DNA from 3 places in the Enterobacter mori genome. Region 1 is predicted to be linked to each of the others. Evidence: predicted binding sites of a transcription regulator. Region 1 holds the regulator's gene; each other region holds the start of a gene.
The links. The regulator CRP, encoded in region 1, controls carbon source genes, mostly activating them, when cyclic AMP is high. The targets are predictions, from matches to a motif close to ATGTGANNNNNNTCACAT.
Positions count from the first base shown of each region.

Region 1 (4,700 bases):
ACGGCAGCGACGCCGGAATTCATGAAAGGGCTTCGCGCGCTGTGCGACGAACATCAGGCGCTGCTGGTCTTTGATGAAGTGCAGTGCGGAATGGGGCGTACCGGGGATCTGTTTGCCTACATGCACTACGGCGTGACGCCGGACATCCTGACCAGCGCCAAAGCGCTTGGCGGCGGTTTCCCGGTGAGTGCGGTGCTGACGACGCAGGAGATTGCCTCAGCGTTCCACGTCGGCTCTCACGGCTCTACCTACGGTGGCAACCCGCTGGCGAGCGCCGTGGCGGGTGCCGCGTTTGATATTATCAATACGCCTGAGGTGCTGAACGGCGTTAGCGCGAAGCGTGAGCTGTTCGTGGAGCATCTCCAGCGGATTAACGATGAATATGATGTTTTCAGCGAGATCCGCGGCATGGGGCTGCTGATTGGCGCCGAGCTGAAGCCGCAGTTCAAAGGCCGCGCGCGTGATTTTCTGCACGCCGCCGCCCACGAAGGTGTGATGGTGCTCAATGCCGGACCGGACGTGATGCGCTTTGCGCCGTCGCTGGTGGTGGAAGAAAAAGATATTGAAGACGGGTTAACCCGCTTTGCCTCGGCGGTCGGGAAGATCGTTCGGGGATAACCTCATTGCCCGGCGGCGCTGCGCTTGCACGGGCCTACAAAACCGTAGGCCGGATAAGCGAAGCGTCATCCGGCAAAATTAGTACGGCGTTCGTTTCAACACGCGCGTTAACCAAATCCCGTGATGCGGGCGCTGACGCCATGCCACCGACGAAATGGTGTGCATGGTGTTCAAATGCCCCAGAACGCGCTGCAAATGCTGCTCCAGGGTGCTCATCGGCCCATGGGTCAGCGTTTCAGGCGCCTCCAGAATATTCGAATCCCCCGCCTCGCCCGGCGAGTCATACTCCAGACGCTGCTGGCATCTCTGCAACGCAATTTCACACGACTGCAAATAGCGCTGGGCCAGATCCGGCGTCAGCATCGTGTGCTCGCGCGCCAGCGTGGTCATGGCGTTAATGTGCTCGACGATAAACTGGCTGTGCGTCACCCAGAGCTTCATGTCTGCAAGATAGTGCGAGTTAAACCCCGGCTCCTGCATGGCCTGGTTGAGCGAGTTAAACAGGGCGTTGTGCGCCTGGTTGACCTTCATCCGCTGATACGCCAGCGGGGAGGGCTGCGGGTCGTCGCTGAGGATCAGGCGAATGGCCTGCTGGTCGGCTTCCAGCGCGTCATGGGCGTTCTGCCTGAGCAACCCGCTCTGCCACTGCGGCCACAGCCAGACCATGCCGCCGAAGGCAATCAGGCAGCCAATCAGCGTATCGACCAGACGAGCCACGATAAATTGTTCGCCGTTGAGCGTGAGCAGCTGCAGTGTGTACACCGCCGTGACCGTAAAGCCCACCATCGCCCAGCCGTAATTTTTACGGATGATCAGATAGCTCACCATGGTGATCGCCAGCATCCCGACCAGCGTATAGCCTTCCGGCACGTGGAAGTGAAGCGTCACGCCCGCAATAATCAGCCCGGCTAGCGTTCCGCCAGCCCGGTGGAAGATACGTACTCGCGTGGCCCCGTAGCCGTTCTGTGTGACAAACAGCACGGTCATTAAAATCCAGTAGGGTTTCGGCAGGTGCAGCGCCATGCCCATCAGGCTGGCAATGCTCAGCATCACGCTTATCCGCGCCGCGTTGCGCAGGGCGGAGGATTTCAGTGACAGATAGCTTTTGAGCGCGGGCAGCAGCGGCAGACGTTTCTGCTTATCCGCCATAAGGTCACGCGGATAAAGCGGACGCTGAGTACGCAACACGCGGGCGATGCGGCTGAAGTGCCAGGCGGCAAACTGGCCGACCGGGTTATCCGCGTGCTGACGGGCAATTTTCTCCAGCGCGCCGAGTTGTTTGTCCATGTTAAATCGCGTGGGGTAGCGGTGATAGAGAATATCGTCAGCCAGTACCCTCAGCCGCGCTGCGACGGTCTGGGCGTTCCAGCGGATCACCGCTTCGGCATGGCTACGCTCCACCAGCTTTTGCACCTCCTGCGGGTGGTGAAGGCTGACGGAGATATGCTCCTGCAGGTCCAGCCCTACCTGGAAGGTGCGCAGCAGCCGTTTGTATTCGTGGTTCTTGTTGGCGGCAAGCATGTGCAGCTGCTGGTAGCACTGGCTTATCAGGTCGACAACCTTTTGCTGGCGCGTCAGCAGCGGCGGCAGAGATTTCTCCGGGTCGGTATGCTGGGTGAGCAGGGTGTATTTGGCTTCGCAGTAATCCGCAAGCTGCACATAGAGCAGGCTCAGGGATTCACGCAGCGGCTGTTCCCGCCACAGCCAAAACCAGAACCAGTTAAACACCCCGTACCAGAGCGTGCCAAGGGCGTAGATCAGCAGCGGCTCCCACACCGGCATATTCCCGGCGAGGCTCAGGGTGAAGATAGCCGCAATCAGCGAGGCGGGCAGCAGGCGCGCATGCAGCGAACTGATTTCCGCCGTCACGCCAAGCGTCATCGCCAGCACGGTCAGGATCAGCGGCAGCGGGATATCACGGGCAAGCAGGAGCTGTACGGCGAGACTACAGCCAGCAAACAGGCAGCCACCGATGATCAAACGTTTGAAAAAGCGCTTATGCGGCGTGTCCAGACCGGCAATGTTGCAGCAGGCGGGAACGAGGGAAAACAGCAGACCTTGCTGGAGGTGTCCGAGGATCAGCCCTATGGCCACAGGAAGGCACAACACCAGCGTTTGTCGCAGTGCGTAGTTAACTTCCGGGTGATAGATCAGCCTGCGCCACATGGGGAGTAGAGACAAAAACGGCGTGACACCTTGCGATGGCACGCCGTTTAAGCGGAATTAACGCGTTCCGTAAACCACGATGGTTTTACCGTGGGCGGAGATCAGGTTTTGATCTTCCAGCATTTTCAGGATACGGCCCACTGTTTCACGGGAGCAACCGACGATTTGACCAATTTCCTGGCGGGTAATTTTAATTTGCATGCCGTCAGGGTGGGTCATGGCGTCTGGCTGTTTCGCCAGGTTCAGCAGTGTCTGCGCGATACGACCGGTCACGTCCAGGAAGGCGAGGTTACCCACTTTCTCAGACGTCACCTGCAGACGGCGCGCCATCTGTGAAGAAAGACGCATCAGGATGTCAGGGTTAACCTGAATCAACTGACGGAATTTCTTGTAAGAAATTTCAGCCACTTCACATGCTGTCTTTGCACGAACCCAGGCGCTACGTTCCTGGCCCTCTTCAAACAGGCCCAGTTCACCGATGAAATCGCCCTGGTTCAGATAAGAAAGGATCATCTCTTTCCCTTCTTCATCTTTGATCAGCACTGCCACCGAGCCTTTAACGATGTAATACAACGTTTCCGCTTTTTCACCCTGGTGAATCAGCGTGCTCTTTGATGGGTACTTATGAATGTGGCAATGAGACAAGAACCATTCGAGAGTCGGGTCTGTTTGCGGTTTGCCAAGCACCATGCGCTGTTATCCTCTGTTATAAGCTGTCACCAGAGTCATAAGATGCATCCGGACTCTGGGGTTGCAATCGAATTCTTACCCATACCCTGGGAAGTCGGCTACCGTAACGTTTCGCAGCCAGTAAAGTTTGATGTCCTCTGCATACATGTGTAACGTCAATGTATTACTGTAGCATCCAGAGTGTTTTAGCATAGCTTTCGCCGCGTGTCTCCTGGTGTCTCGCTTCAGCATGATGCAGGTCGCCTTCCATTGCGAGAAATGTAACGCACGCGTAATCTGTCACCAAAAATGCAACGTTGGAGTTTAAGAATATGCAAGCGCGCGTGAAGTGGGTTGAAGGTTTAACGTTCCTGGGCGAGTCCGCGTCAGGACACCAGATTTTGATGGACGGTAACTCCGGCGATAAAGCCCCAAGCCCAATGGAAATGGTGCTGATGGCAGCGGGTGGATGCAGCGCAATTGACGTGGTGTCGATTCTGCAAAAAGGTCGTCATGATGTGACCGATTGCGAAGTGAAGCTTACTTCCGAACGTCGCGAAGAGGCGCCACGCCTGTTCACCCACATTAATCTGCACTTTATCGTGACCGGGAAAGAACTGAAAGATGCCGCAGTATCACGCGCCGTAGACCTTTCTGCGGAGAAGTACTGCTCAGTGGCGTTAATGCTGGAAAAAGCGGTAAAAATCACCCATTCGTATGAAGTGATCGAGGCATAATCTTTTGGCGGGTGGCGCTTCGCTGACCCGCCCTACAAAAGCACGAACGTAGGCCCGGTAAGCGCAGCGCCACCGGGCAAAACAACTCACGCAATCTGCTTCCCTTCCATCAGTCGCTGGACCAGCGGCGTCATAATTAACTCCATCGCCAGCCCCATTTTTCCGCCCGGCACCACCAACGTATTCATGTGCGAAATAAACGAGCCCTGCAGCATCGCCAGCAGCCAGGGGTAATCAATGCCTTCGAGATTGCGGAAATGGATGACGACGAAGCTCTCATCCAGCGACGGGATTGTTTTGGCCGCAAACGGGTTGGAGGTATCCACCGTCGGCACGCGCTGGAAGTTGATGTGGGTGCGGGAGAACTGCGGCGTCAGGAAGTTGATGTAGTCCTCCATGGAACGCACGACGGAATCCATCACCGCTTCGCGAGAATGCCCGCGCTCGCTCATGTCACGCGTCAGCTTCTGGATCCACTCAAGGTTAACAATCGGCACCACGCCGACCAGC
Region 1 is NZ_CP104285.1:4,345,285-4,349,984, reverse strand. It holds gene argD (bifunctional acetylornithine/succinyldiaminopimelate transaminase) at 1-618, shown strand, start outside; gene N2K86_RS20645 (YccS/YhfK family putative transporter) at 697-2,784, opposite strand; gene crp (cAMP-activated global transcriptional regulator CRP) at 2,842-3,474, opposite strand; gene N2K86_RS20635 (OsmC family protein) at 3,786-4,190, shown strand; gene N2K86_RS20630 (phosphoribulokinase) at 4,277-4,700, opposite strand, start outside.

Region 2 (4,700 bases), 230 kb from region 1:
GTATTAACCTTCATCAATGTTTTTACCCGAGAGGGCTGGGGTGAGGAGCTTTCTCCCCCTCACCCTAGCCCTCTCCCCGAAGGGGAGAGGGAAGAGGCGCTGTTATTTGTTGAGCAGAGCCAGGACTTCTTCCACGCTGGTGGTGTTAGCCAGACGCTCAATGACGGTTTCGTCATCCAGCGCGTTGGTCAGGCTGGTAATCACCTGAATGTGCTCGTTGTTGCGTGCGGCAATACCAATCACCAGACGGGCGATGTCATCTTCTTCTTCACCGAAGCGCACGCCGTCAGGGTACTGACAGAACACCACGCCCGTTTTCAGCACGCGGTCTTTTGCTTCAACCGTACCGTGCGGAACCGCGATGGATTCACCCAGGTAGGTTGGGGTCAGTTTTTCACGTTCCAGCATTGCGTCAACGTATTCTGGCTGAACGTAGCCGCCTTTCACCAGTTGCTCACCGGCAAAGCGAATCGCTTCTTCTTTGTTGGTCGCGGTACGACCGAGGAAGATGTTTTCCGCACCCAGTTTGAACAGGTGAGCATTGCTCTCGTCGAAGCTGTCCTGCAGGCTGCTACGCACTTTGACTTCATTGTCTTCGTGACGCTGGGCCGCAACCAGACGCTCTGTCAGGCTGGTGTACAGGCCGCTGTCGAGGAAGTTAGTCAGCGAAATGTGCTGCGCCTGAGGTACCTGGCGCATGGCGCGTTCGGTCAGATCGCGGTGCGTGATCACCAGGTCAACGTCCGGCGGCAGGTTGTTAATCGCGCTGTTAGTGACAGAGATATTGGTCAGACCCGCATCCTGTACTTTCTTACGCAGCACGCCCGCACCCATTGCGCTGGAGCCCATACCGGCGTCACAGGCAACGATGATTTTACGCACGTGGCTCAGGTCGTTAGAGACATCGCCCGCTGCCAGCGGGGTAGCGCCTTTGGACTCCGCTTTCATGTCATGCATACGACGGGTTGCCGCTTCGATATCGTCGTCTTCTTTCACTTTGCTGGTTTTCAGCAGGATAGCGGAGACCACGAAGGAGACCACCATGGCCGCACAGATCGCCGCGATGTTAGCGAAGTAGGCGCCTTTCGGGGTCATCGCCAGTACCGCCAGGATGGAGCCCGGAGACGCCGGAGAAACCAGACCACCGCCCAGCACGCTCAGGGTGAACACGCCGGTCATACCGCCGAGGATAACGGCCAGGATCAGACGTGGGTTCATCAGCACGTACGGGAAGTAAATTTCGTGGATACCGCCCAGGAAGTGGATGATAGCCGCGCCGCCCGCAGACTGCTTAGCGCTGCCACGACCAAAGAACATGTACGCCAGCAGAACGCCCATACCCGGACCCGGGTTCGCTTCAATCAGGAAGAAGATGGACTTGCCGAGGTCATGGGACTGCTGAATTCCCAGCGGTGAGAAGATACCGTGGTTGATGGCGTTGTTGAGGAACAGGATTTTCGCCGGTTCAACAAAGATAGACGCCAGCGGCAGCATGTCGTGCGCAACCATGAAGTTAACGCCCGCCGCCAGAATTTTGGACAGCACTTCAACCGCAGGGCCAATGCCGAGGAACGCCAGAATCGCGAGGATCATCCCGATGATGCCCGCAGAGAAGTTGTTCACCAGCATTTCGAAGCCGGATTTGATCTTGCCATCAACCCAGACGTCAAATTTCTTAATCGCCCAGCCGCCCAGAGGACCGGCAATCATGGCACCGAGGAACATCGGCATATCCGCACCGACGATAACACCCATGGTCGTGATAGCACCCACTACGCCACCACGGTCACCGCCGACCAGACGACCACCGGTATAACCGATGAGCAGCGGCAGCAGATAGGTAATCATTGGACCAACAAGTTTCGCCAGCGTTTCGTTAGGCAACCACCCTGTCGGAATGAACAATGCAGTGATGATACCCCACGCGATAAACGCGCCGATATTTGGCATCACCATGTTGCTGAGAAAACGACCAAAGCTTTGAACTTTGATCTTGAAATCGGATGACATAAAACACCCCTTCTTATGTTTACGCTTAGGCTTGCGGCCCGAGGTTTATCGTTAATGTGTGGCGGCAGAGGTAGCCGGACCCTGTTCTGATGCTGTGAAATCTGGCACTGAATCGTTCAACTGTCCAGACAGCGAAAAATTGTGTGATCTCAGTCACGTAAATGTAGGGGGTGGGGAGAATAATGAAGTGATCTTCATCACAAAATTAGTGTGTAAAATAAATACAACGCGTAGAAAAGAAGCAAAATCACCCCTATTTTGTGATTGAAGTCACATTTGTTCGCCGCGTGTTTGTTTCTGAGATGTGACTGGATTCACAAAATATTTTTATGCAGATTTGTCTGCATGTGATCCCCGGCAAACTTTGTTTTGCCATTCGACGCCAGGATGAAAGCAAGCAACACGGAAAGCTAAAAAACCACTTTTAAGATGTGGTATGGCGAAAAAGGAAAAGGTAGATTACGCTCATAATGTAAGGTTAAGTATATTATTATTCAGGATATATTTTGAAACGCTTATAAACTTGCATGGAGATATTATAAAAACCGATACTCCCCGCCTTTGAAATAACTAACGTTGTTCTTTTGTTTAAAAATAAATTAATTAGACTGCGCACTGTTTTATTAATTTAATGAGTTGACGTTGTTTAAGTGAGGAGAATATGTTTCTCAACTATTTTGCGCTGGGTGTATTGATTTTTGTGTTCCTGGTTCTGTTTTACGGAATCATCGCTATTCATGACATCCCTTATAATATGGCGAAAAAACGAAACCATCCCCATGCCGATGCTATCCATACGGCGGGGTGGATAAGCCTGTTTACGCTCCACGCCATTTGGCCGTTTTTGTGGATTTGGGCCACGTTGTATCGGGAAGATCGCGGCTGGGGTATGCAGAACCATCTCTCAAAACCGGATGAGGTGCCGGGTATGGATGCTCTGACCCAACGCGTAGCCGAACTCGAGCAAAAACTGGCCGCAGTGCAACCCGTTGCCGATAAAAATACGCTGGAGCGCTGATCATGGATTTGTTAATTATTCTGACCTATGTGGCCTTTGCATGGGCCATCTTTAAAATATTTCGTATTCCGGTCAACCAATGGACGCTCGCCACCGCAACCCTGGGTGGGGTATTTATTGTCGCGGGCCTTATCTTATTAATGAACTATAACCACCCGTATACCTTTACGGCGCAAAAAGCGGTTATTTCCATTCCGATTACGCCGCAGGTGACGGGAATCGTCACGGAAGTGACCGATAAAAATAACCAGCTTATTAAAAAAGGCGAAGTGTTATTTAAACTGGATCCGGGCCGCTATCAGGCGCGCGTCGACAGGCTGAAGGCTGACCTGGTGACCGCCACGCACAATATCGACAATCTGAAAGCACAGCTGTCGGAAGCGGTCGCTAATACGACACGTGTGTCCGCTGAACGTGACCGTCTGTTTAAAGATTATCAGCGCTACCTGAAAGGCAGCCAGGCGAAGGTGAATCCGTTCTCTGAAAGCGATATCGACAACGCGCGTCAGAACTACCTGGCACAGGATGCGATGGTGAAAGGCTCCGTTGCCGAACAAACGCAGATTCAAAGCCAGTTAGACAGCATGGTGAATGGCGAACAGTCGCAGATTGCCTCCCTGCGCGCCCAGCTGGCGGAAGCCACCTATAACCTCGATCAGACCGTGGTACGCGCGCCAAGCAATGGGTATATCACCCAGGTGCTGATCCGTCCGGGTACCTATGCCGCCGCGCTGCCGCTGCGTCCGGTGATGGTTTTCATCCCGGAACAGAAACGTCAAATCGTGGCGCAGTTCCGTCAGAACTCGTTACTGCGTTTGAAACCGGGCGACGAAGCGGAAGTGGTGTTTAACGCACTGCCAGGCCAGGTGTTCACCGGTAAACTCACCAGCGTCCTGCCGGTGGTGCCGGGAGGGACTTACCAGGCGCAGGGAGCGCTGCAGGCGCTGACGGTCGTGCCGGGCACCGATGGCGTGCAGGCGCTTATCGAGCTGGAGCCGAACGCGGACGTCGATGCTCTGCCTGACGGTATCTATGCCCAGGTGGCGGTCTATTCCGACCACTTTGCCCACGTCTCGGTGATGCGTAAGGTCCTGTTACGTATGACCAGCTGGATGCACTACCTCTACCTCGATCACTAATCTCTCCCGAGGCAGGAATGCGATATGCATACCTGCCTTTTTTCGCTGCTTGATCCATACTGACCTCTTTGTGAGCATTCAGGAGCAGGCAATGAAACTCATCGGCAGCTATACCAGTCCCTTCGTGCGTAAAATCTCGATTCTCCTGCTGGAGAAAGGGATTGAATTTGAATTCGTCAATGAACAGCCCTACAGCGCCGACAATGGCGTAGCGCAGTACAACCCGTTGGGCAAAGTCCCTGCACTGGTGACCGATGAGGGGGAATGCTGGTTTGATTCGCCGATTATTGCGGAATACGTCGAACAACTCGGCGTTGCGCCAGCCATGCTACCGGCCGATCCAAAAGCGGCGCTGGCCATGAAGCAAATCGAAGCGCTGGCAGATGGCATCATGGATGCGGCATTAACCTCCGTGCGCGAGCAGGCACGGCCAGCTGCACAGCAGTCGGAAACGGAACTGCTGCGCCAGCGTGAAAAAATCAACCGCAGCCTGGACAGGTGCGAGCAGCTCCTCCGGGAAGGGAAAATTCAGA
Region 2 is NZ_CP104285.1:4,578,904-4,583,603, reverse strand. It holds gene N2K86_RS21675 (PTS mannitol transporter subunit IICBA) at 103-2,010, opposite strand; gene N2K86_RS21670 (DUF3302 domain-containing protein) at 2,672-3,028, shown strand; gene N2K86_RS21665 (HlyD family secretion protein) at 3,031-4,167, shown strand; gene N2K86_RS21660 (glutathione S-transferase) at 4,259-4,700, shown strand, end outside.
Region 2: the regulator CRP is predicted to act here: its motif matches at 2,196-2,213, upstream of N2K86_RS21675 (PTS mannitol transporter subunit IICBA).

Region 3 (4,700 bases), 750 kb from region 1:
ATACTGCACGCCACGCTTCAACAGCCAGCTGACCTGCTCTGCCGTTTCCACACCTTCCGCGATGGTTTTAAGACGCAAACTTTGCGCCATCTCGATGATGTGCTCGGCAATCAGGTGGCTGGTGCTGTTGGTCGTTAAGGTATCGATAAAGGATTTATCGATTTTCAGGATATCGACATTCAGCGAATAAAGGTTATGCAGGTTGGAATAACCGGTCCCGAAATCATCGATGGCCACTTCATAGCCCGCCTGACGGAAAGCCTGAATAACGGGTGTGGTTTTAGGAACATCAATAAACCCGCGTTCCGTCACTTCAATCTTTATCTGCTGCGCGCGCACGGCATAGTGCCTGGCCTTGTCCGAGATCATCGCGATCAGGCGCGAAGAGTGAAAATCAGTCGCCGACAGGTTAATGGAAATATAGAGATCGGGATGCGTCGCCAGGAAATGCCCCAGATCGCTGAATACCTCTTCGACGACGTAATCCGTAATACGTTCGCTCATGCCCTCTTTTTCCGCCAGCGGGATAAATTCCACCGGACTCATCACCTGTCCGTTAAAGCCAGGCCAGCGCAGTAACGCTTCTGCCCCCACGCACCGATTATTTTTAATATCAATAATTGGCTGATAATGGACGCAAAGCTGGCGCTTATTCAGCGCACGATGCAGCAACCGGCCTGGGGAGTTGAGTTCACGGTGGGTGCGTGACCACACCAGAAGAATAATAATGCTGCAGATCATCCCCAGCGGCAGCGTCAGTGTGGCCTGATGATAAAGCGTTTCATAAAAGCGTGTATTCGATGTGGAGACGATGGCTGCGATGGGGCGTTTATCGGATTTAACGATGGTATAAAAACGGTCATCTTTTTGAAATGTCGATTCCTTATCCCGGATTAGCGTATTCAATAATGTAATATTGGCCTGCTGGCTGACGGAAAAGAATGCATTAGTTACCGTGTCGTACACCCCCCACGACAGAGAATGATCGGCTGACATCACTTCACTGTAAGAAAGCGGATTGACCACCACAACATAATTACCACGCTGCATATATGTCATTTTATACCCTGTAAAAAATGGCGTATCGCGATAATAATAGATGGCAATGTCGGGTTTACGTTTGTAATTGGCGACAGAAATCAGATAGGGCTGGTCGGGGGTAAAAACGGTTGAACAAAGAAAACGTTGGCCTTGTGCATAAATTAAATCGGCGACGAAAAGACGACCACGAACCACATTCAACATATATTGCCGGTGCTCAGGTGTACACAGTTTACCCTGATATTGTTCAGCGCCATCGCGTGCTAAATCAACCTGTTGAATGACAAGTTCTGTTTTGTCTAACGCCAGTCCAGCAAATGTGCGTAGTTGGGCGCTTGTTTCCGACACGGCTCTGAGCTGGGCAAACCATAGCGCAAGCATCACCGGTAGCATAACTACCATGATGATCCCTACCCCCCTGAGCATCTTGCGCCGCGCGCTACGATTCATTTCCCGCCCTATATCCCTGCATGTTGTACGCCTGTAGTAATGAAGGCCGGATGCTTTGATAAACAGATGATTACGTTGCATGAATCATGCGAAGTTAGCAACCGACTTTTAGTATTAAAAATCTTAAAATTGGTTATGACGATAATATTTTCCCGTAAGCTAAACTAAAAGTATTCGTTCCGTTTCAATTAAGGAAAATAATTATCCAGTACAGGCGGGAGGTTTTAGCTAGCACAACAGCGGATCATTGATTAAACCAAACTTCTGGCCGCATGAAAAAAGAACAAGATGAACATGAAATTTCGTGATAATTGTTCCCCTCTGCTTCGTGGTTTGATTTATTAATAATCAAACGCAACCAGCATATTTTTATGAAGGGCGTAAAAATAACGCTTCACTTGCCAGGAAAATGGCTGACCAGACATGTCTCTTGCGCAAGCCTCGTGATCCCCTCTCTCGCCGCACTTGCCCTGGCGGACGGTGCGTTGAGGCGTCAGCCTCGCTTACAAAGATATATTCTCCATGGTGATAAATCGCCCATTTTTCCACGCCGTGATGCTGGCGAATAAAACAGCAAGTGTGATATAGTTCACATATCTTGTGTAACGAGAAACATTGTTTCATTTCAGTTCGTCTGTTTTGTCGAGGATGGGTTTATGGCGACCATTACTACCAGCATGGTTCTCCTGCGCTGGCCATTGTTAAGTGCGGTGTTGATGTTTTTAGCCAGCACGCTGAACATTCAGTTTCGTAAATCTGACTACGCTGGCCTTGCGGTGATCAGCACCCTGCTGGGGCTGGGCGCAGCCTGCTGGTTTGCAACGGGTCTGCTTGGCATTACCCTGCTGGATATCGCTGCCGTTTGGGAAAATATAAAAGTGGTGATGGTGGAAGCCATGAGCCACACGCCGCCAGACTGGCCGATGGTGATTACCTGATCCCTTCATCAATAAAAAAACCCAGACGATGTCTGGGTTTTTTGTTTTCGCGTCCGTGGATCAGAACGGAATGTCGTCGTCGAAATCCATTGGCGGTTCGTTAGACGGGGCCGGAGCAGACTGCTGCTGCGGACGAGACTGCGCGCCGCCGCTGAACTGGTTGCCGCCCTGCGGCTGCTGAGGCTGACCCCAACCGCCCTGCTGCTGGCTCTGACCGCCACCTGCCGGTGCGCCACCGCCCTGACGGCCACCCAGCATCTGCATGGTGCCACCCACGTTCACCACGACTTCCGTGGTGTACTTCTCAGCGCCGGACTGATCGGTCCATTTGCGGGTACGCAGCTGGCCTTCGATATAGACCTGAGAACCTTTACGCAGATACTCACCGGCCACTTCGGCCAGTTTGCCAAACAGCACAACGCGGTGCCATTCGGTCTGCTCTTTCATCTCACCGGTCGCTTTATCACGCCAGGATTCGGAAGTAGCCAGCGTAATGTTGGCAACTGCGCCACCACTCGGCATGTAGCGTACTTCCGGGTCCTGGCCCAGATTACCGACGAGAATCACCTTGTTTACGCCTCTGCTGGCCATGTTCGTGTCTCCTGAATACGTTTCTTAATAGTGTAAACGCGCGAGTGTACCATTTCCACGCGGCAATTTGCATAGTTGCGTAGTTGGTTCAGAAATCTCTCGCGAACTCGACATTGTTACACAGCCAATCAGAAAATGCATTCCAATACTGTATATTCAAACAGGTCAAATTGTGTCATAATTAGCCGTTTCTGACAGCCGTTTGTCCTTCAAACAAATCAGGCAATCCGTGTTCCAACCGGGAAAGGTGAATGGATAAGATCGAAGTTCGGGGCGCCCGCACCCACAATCTCAAGAATATCAACCTCATAATCCCTCGCGACAAACTCATTGTCGTGACCGGGCTTTCGGGGTCTGGCAAATCCTCACTGGCTTTCGACACTCTGTATGCCGAAGGACAGCGTCGTTACGTTGAATCACTCTCTGCGTACGCGCGTCAGTTCCTGTCGCTGATGGAAAAACCGGATGTCGACCATATTGAAGGGTTGTCCCCTGCTATCTCTATTGAGCAGAAGTCCACCTCGCATAACCCGCGTTCTACGGTCGGTACCATTACCGAAATTCACGACTACCTGCGTCTGCTGTATGCCCGCGTGGGCGAGCCGCGCTGCCCGGACCATGACGTCCCGCTGACGGCCCAGACCGTGAGCCAGATGGTGGATAACGTGCTGTCGCAGCCGGAAGGCAAACGCCTGATGCTGCTGGCGCCGATCATTAAAGAGCGTAAAGGCGAGCACACCAAAACGCTGGAAAACCTGGCAAGCCAGGGCTATATCCGTGCCCGTATTGACGGCGAAGTGTGTGACCTGTCGGATCCGCCAAAGCTGGAACTACAGAAGAAGCACACCATCGAAGTGGTGATTGATCGCTTTAAGGTGCGTGACGATCTCGCCACGCGTCTCGCGGAATCCTTTGAGACGGCGCTGGAACTGTCTGGCGGCACGGCCGTGGTCTCCGACATGGACAACCCGAAAGCGGAAGAGCTGCTCTTCTCCGCCAACTTTGCCTGCCCGATTTGCGGCTACAGCATGCGCGAGCTGGAACCGCGTCTGTTCTCCTTCAACAACCCGGCGGGTGCCTGCCCGACGTGTGACGGCCTGGGCGTCCAGCAGTATTTCGATCCGGACCGCGTGATTCAGAACCCGGAGCTGTCGCTGGCGGGCGGCGCCATTCGCGGCTGGGACAAGCGTAACTTCTACTACTTCCAGATGCTGAAATCGCTGGCAGAGCACTACAAGTTCGATGTTGAAGCCCCGTGGGCCAGCCTGAGCCCGAACGTGCACAAAGTGATCCTCTTCGGTTCCGGTAAAGAGAACATCGAGTTCAAGTACATGAACGATCGCGGCGATACCTCCGTGCGTCGCCACCCGTTCGAAGGGGTGCTGCACAATATGGAGCGCCGCTACAAAGAGACCGAATCCAGTGCGGTACGTGAAGAGCTGGCGAAGTTCATCAGCAACCGCTCCTGCGCCACCTGTGAGGGCACGCGCCTGCGTCGCGAAGCGCGCCACGTGTTCGTGGAAAACACCGCGCTGCCGACCATCTCAGACATGAGCATCGGCCACGCGATGGACTTCTTCAATAACCTGAAGCTCTCCGGCCAGCGTGCGAAAATCGCCGAAAAAGTGCTGAAAGAGATTGGCGATCGCCTCAAGTTCCTGGTGAACGTCGGCCTGAACT
Region 3 is NZ_CP104285.1:309,251-313,950, reverse strand. It holds gene N2K86_RS01505 (EAL domain-containing protein) at 1-1,491, opposite strand, end outside; gene N2K86_RS01500 (YjcB family protein) at 2,148-2,429, shown strand; gene ssb1 (single-stranded DNA-binding protein SSB1) at 2,490-3,020, opposite strand; gene uvrA (excinuclease ABC subunit UvrA) at 3,272-4,700, shown strand, end outside.
Region 3: the regulator CRP is predicted to act here: its motif matches at 2,069-2,086, upstream of N2K86_RS01500 (YjcB family protein).